DNA from 2 places in the Stenotrophomonas sp. 93052_Sma genome. Region 1 is predicted to be linked to the other one. Evidence: predicted binding sites of a transcription regulator. Region 1 holds the regulator's gene; the other holds the start of a gene.

The links. Region 1 encodes FliA, which starts transcription of late flagellar genes. Its sites were predicted from a motif close to TAAAGTTTNNCNNNCNNNGGCCGATAA; they were not measured.
Region 2: the regulator FliA is predicted to act here: its motif matches at 1,300-1,326, upstream of ACZK2V_RS22930 (GGDEF domain-containing protein).

What each region holds. Positions count from the first base shown of each region.
Region 1 covers NZ_CM151134.1:2,189,595-2,191,981, forward strand. The annotation lists gene ACZK2V_RS10250 (chemotaxis protein CheA) at 1-204, opposite strand, end outside; gene ACZK2V_RS10255 (protein phosphatase CheZ) at 207-812, opposite strand; gene cheY (chemotaxis response regulator CheY) at 812-1,204, opposite strand; gene ACZK2V_RS10265 (RNA polymerase sigma factor FliA) at 1,262-2,005, opposite strand; partial or broken gene ACZK2V_RS10270 (MinD/ParA family ATP-binding protein) at 2,002-2,387, opposite strand, start outside.
Region 2 covers NZ_CM151134.1:4,918,128-4,920,514, forward strand. The annotation lists partial or broken gene egtB (ergothioneine biosynthesis protein EgtB) at 1-1,219, opposite strand, end outside; gene ACZK2V_RS22930 (GGDEF domain-containing protein) at 1,370-2,387, shown strand, end outside.

The DNA of each region.
Region 1 (2,387 bases):
GGCATGGCACAGCTCTACCATGGCGGTGACGCCGAGGAAGCCGGCGCCGCCCTTGAGCGTGTGGTAGCCGCGGAACACCGCGTTGAGCTGGTCGCTGTCCTGCGGTGCCTGCTCCAGCGACACCAGCTGTTCGCCGAGGCGATCCAGGATCTCCTGCGCCTCGATGATGAAATCGGCAGTGATGTCGTCGGATACCGCGCTCATGCTTACAGCCCCAGATCCGACAACAGGTCGTCGGCGTCGTTCTGCGAGACCGCGTGGCGGTCCAGTCCCTTCAGTGCCGGCCCGGCCAGTTCCGGGTCGGTGCGATGCTGTTCCGGCGGCAGGCCGAGCGCGCCGAAGCCTTCGTGCACGCGGCGGACGATGCCGACCACGCGACGGATGATCTGCCCGGTCAGGTCCTGGTAGCTCTGGGTCAGGGCGATCTCGGTCAGGTTGTGGCGGATGCGCTCGAGCTGCGCGTCCTGGCCCGGCTGCAGGCCTTCAGCGCGCAGCTGTTCGGTCAGGCTGCGGCATTCCTCGGCCAGGTCCAGGGTGCGGTGCGTGGCCTGTTCGGTCATCGCCACCACGTGGTCCAGTCGCGCGCAGGCGTCGTCCAGTTCGCCGGCTTCGCTCGGCACGGTCGGCAGTTCGCCCAGCGCCTGTCCCAGCTCGCGGGCCAGCCGCGAGAGGCCGCTCATCATCGGCTGCGTGCGCAGCGCGACCAGCCCGTCGATGCGCTGCCGCCAGGCGGCCTCGTCACCGGATTCGAGCGCGTCCAGGGCCTCCTGCAGGCGCAGGGCGAGGGCGTTCTTGTCGACCGTGGTATCCATCAGGCGCTGGCCGCCAGGCGTTCGAAGATCTTGCCGAGCTTCTCTTCCAGCGTCTGCGCGGTGAACGGCTTGATGATGTAGCCGTTCACACCGCTCTGGGCGGCTTCGATGATCTGCTCGCGCTTGGCTTCTGCCGTGACCATCAGCACCGGCAGGGTCTTCAGCTTGGCATCGGCACGGATCGCCTTGAGCAGCTCGATGCCGGTCATCACCGGCATGTTCCAGTCGGTGACCACGAAATCGAACGGCTGGCTCTGCAGCAGCGACAGCGCGGCATGCCCGTCCTCGGCTTCGGCGGTATTGGTGAAGCCCAGATCGCCCAGCAGGTTCTTGACGATTCGACGCATGGTCGAGAAGTCGTCGACGATCAGGATGCGCATGTTCTTGTTCAAAGCAGAATTCCTTTGTTGTTCATTCCGGACGACCGGGGGCAGCCGCCTCGGGGATGTTCATTCTTCGAGGCCTGCGTCGGCAGCCTCGAACAGCTTCAGCCGGCCACGCAGGCGCAGTACCGCCTGGCCGTGGATCTGGCAGACCCGCGACTCGCTCACGCCGAGCACCGCGCCGATCTCCTTCAGGTTCAGTTCCTGCTCGTAGTACAGCGAGAGCACCAGTTGTTCGCGCTCGGGCAGGTGGCCGATGGCCTTGCCCAGCTCGCGACCGAACTCGCCGCGCTCCAGTACCTGCTGCGGGGTCGGCCCGCCCTGGGCGACGGTGTCCAGCTCGCCCTGGTCCTCGATGCGCGATTCCAGGCTCAGCACCTGGCCACGTGCAGCGTCTTCCATCAGCCGCAGGTACTCGGGCAGCGGCATCTCCATCGCGGCGGCCACTTCAGTGGCGCTGGCGGCACGGCCACTGCTCTGTTCCAGGCGGCGGATGGTGGCGGCGGCATCACGTGCACGCCGGTGCACCGAGCGCGGGACCCAGTCACCACGGCGGATCTCGTCGATCATCGAACCACGGATGCGGATCGAGGCGTAGGTCTCAAAAGAAGCACCCTGGTCGGCGTCATAGCTGCGCGAGGCTTCGATCAGTCCCATCATGCCGGCCTGGATCAGGTCGTCGACCTCGACACTGGCCGGCAGGCGCGCGGCCAGGTGGTGGGCGATGCGCCGCACCAGGTCCGAATGCTGGGCGATGACTTCGTTCGCCGCCGAGCGCTGCACTTCCCTGTACTGGGCTGCGCCTTTCATGCCGTCACCCCACGCTGCTTGAGGATGCGTTCGAGGAAGAACTCGACGCCGCCACGCGGTTCGGTCGGCGCCTGCCAGCGCGGTACGGCGCGCGATCTCGGTGATCGCCAGCGCCGCCGGGCTGGACGGATAGGCCTTCACCACCGGCTGCTGGCGCTGCACCGACAGGCGCAGCCAGTCATCCTGCGGCACGCAGCCCAGGTAGTTCAGCGAGACATCGGCAAGGAACTTCTCGCAGACGCGGGTCAGCTTTTCGTACAGCACGCGGCCCTCGTTCGGGTCGCGCACCATGTTGGCCACCACCTGGATGCGGTCCACGCCGCGCTCGCGCGACAGCACCTTGATCAGTGCGTAGGCGTCGGTGATCGAGGCCGGCTCGTCA
Region 2 (2,387 bases), 2.2 Mb from region 1:
CGGCATGAAGAAGTTGCGGTAGCTGGCGCGCACATGGCCGCGGGGTGTCGCGCAGCTGCCGCCACGCAGCACCCACTGCCCGCACATGAACTTGCCGTTGTACTCACCGAGGTTGCCGGCGAAGGGACGGAAGCCCGGATAGGCGCCATACGCGCTGTGGGTCCACTCCCAGACATCGCCGAACAGCTGCCGTATTCCACTGCCCTGCGCTGCCAGCGGATGCAGCCGGTCGTCATCGGCGAAATGGCCGCGCAGCGGCTGCGACGCAGCGGCGGCTTCCCATTCGTACTCGCTGGGCAGGCGCGCCGGACCAGCGGGCGCAGGCATCGGCCTCGTAGTAGCTGAGGTGGCAGACCGGCGCGTGCGGATCCAGTTCGCGCCAACCGCCCAGGGTGTACTCGCGCTGCAGGGCGTCATCCCAGTACAGCGGGTGCTGCCAGCCCTCGGCTTCGCGCAGCGCCCAGCCTTCGCTGAGCCACCAGCGCGGTTCGCGATAGCCACCGGCGTCGATGAAGGCCCGATACTCGGCATTGCTGACGGGACGCTCGGCCAATGCGTGCGCGGGGAGCAGCACGCGGTGCGCTGGCGATTCGTTGTCATAGGCGAACGCGGCCTGCTGCGGCCATGCCGCGGCGCCGACGGTGACGATGCGCTCGGGTGATTCGATCCAGCCCTGCGCACTGGCAGCGCTGGTGGCAGGCTGCAGGTCCTCGCGGTAGGCGGGCTGCAATGGGTTGCACCAGAACGCATGCTTGATGTCGGTGAGCAGCAGTTCCTGGTGCTGCTGCTCGTGCTGCAGGCCCAGCTGCAGATGTTGCAGTGCCTGTTCATCGAGATCGCCCGCCGCCAACCGCGATTGCACCTGCGCATCGACCTGCTGGCGGTAGTCGCGCACCTGCTGCAGCGAGGGCCGCGACAGCAACCCGCGCTGTGGCCGCGCATGCGCCGGGCCGATGCTCTTGTAGTAGCTGTTGAACAGGTAGTCCCAGGCCGGGTCATGCGCTGGCGCGGTGCCGAAACCCGCCAGCACAAAGCGTTCGAAGAACCAGGTGGTGTGGGCCAGGTGCCATTTGCTCGGGCTGGCGTCAGCCATGCTCTGCAGCATGGCGTCCTCGGCGCTGAGCGGCGCGGCCAGCTGCAGGCTGCGCGTCCGTACATGGGCGAACTGGCGGGCGAGATCGTGCTGCGGGGCAGCGACGGCGGCGGGTACGCTGTCCATGTGGGCAGCATCGGCGCTGGACGGTGAGTGCGATGTCATGGTTCGGCGTCACTTCGTTCACATGGATGAGCCTGCCGCATTCAAGAAGCCACCACGAACGCCGCTAACGGCAATGCTGCGGCCGCGTCGTCACCGCGCTGGAATTCCTGCTTGCCCCTGCATCCGCTCCGCCAGCCTGCGCATTACCTGTTCGTGCTGCCTGCCGTGCTGGTTGCCGTGGTGGTGTGGACCGCATTGGATACCGCAGACGTGGCCAGCCCGGCGCAGCGCGTCCTGCCCTGGCTGATGGCCTGCCTCGGTGCCGGCCTGGCCCTGCTCTACCACCAGGTGCGCACGTTGTGCCTGCTGATGGTTGTGGCGGTGATGTTCGCGCTGCTGCACCAGGACGTCGCTGGCTACCTGCGCAATGGCCATGTCACCACGCTGACACCGCTGCGCTTCCACGCCATCTCGGCCTGGTTGCCGCTGTTGTCTGCCGGCCTTGCGTTGTGGCCGGAGCGCGGACGGCGGCGCCAGGACCTGCTGCTGCGCGGTATTGCCAGCGGCACCGCGGTGATGATCTTCCTGCTGCTAGCCACACAGCAGCCGCGCGGCATGCACGATCTGCTGTCGAACCGTCACTGGGCCTGGATTCCCGCCGACTGGAACGCGCTGGCGCAGCTGCCGGCGCTGCTGTTCCTGCTGGCGACCGCAGCGTTGGGCTGGCAGGCGTGGCGGCATCCTCGGCCACTGCACACGGCGATGCTGCTGGCCCTGCTGTGCCTGTGGTGGATGCTGCCGCGGATCTTCCTGCACCCGGTACTGCTGCCGGCGCTGAGCAGCGCCGCCCTGCTGTTGATGCTGGGCGCGATGCTGCAGGAGTCCTTCCACATGGCCTTCCGCGATGAGTTGACCGGCCTGCCGGGGCGACGGGCATTCAACGAGACCCTGCAGCGGGCACGCGGCACCTACAGCATCGCGATGGTGGACGTGGACCACTTCAAGTCATTCAACGACACCCATGGCCACGACACCGGCGACGATGTACTGCGCCTGGTGGCCTCGCGGCTGGCGCGGGTGGGCGACGGTGGCCGTGCATTCCGCTATGGCGGTGAGGAGTTCGCGGTGGTGTTCCTGGACCGCCCTGCGGCGGCCTGCATGGATGCCGTGGAGGCGCTGCGGCAGAGCA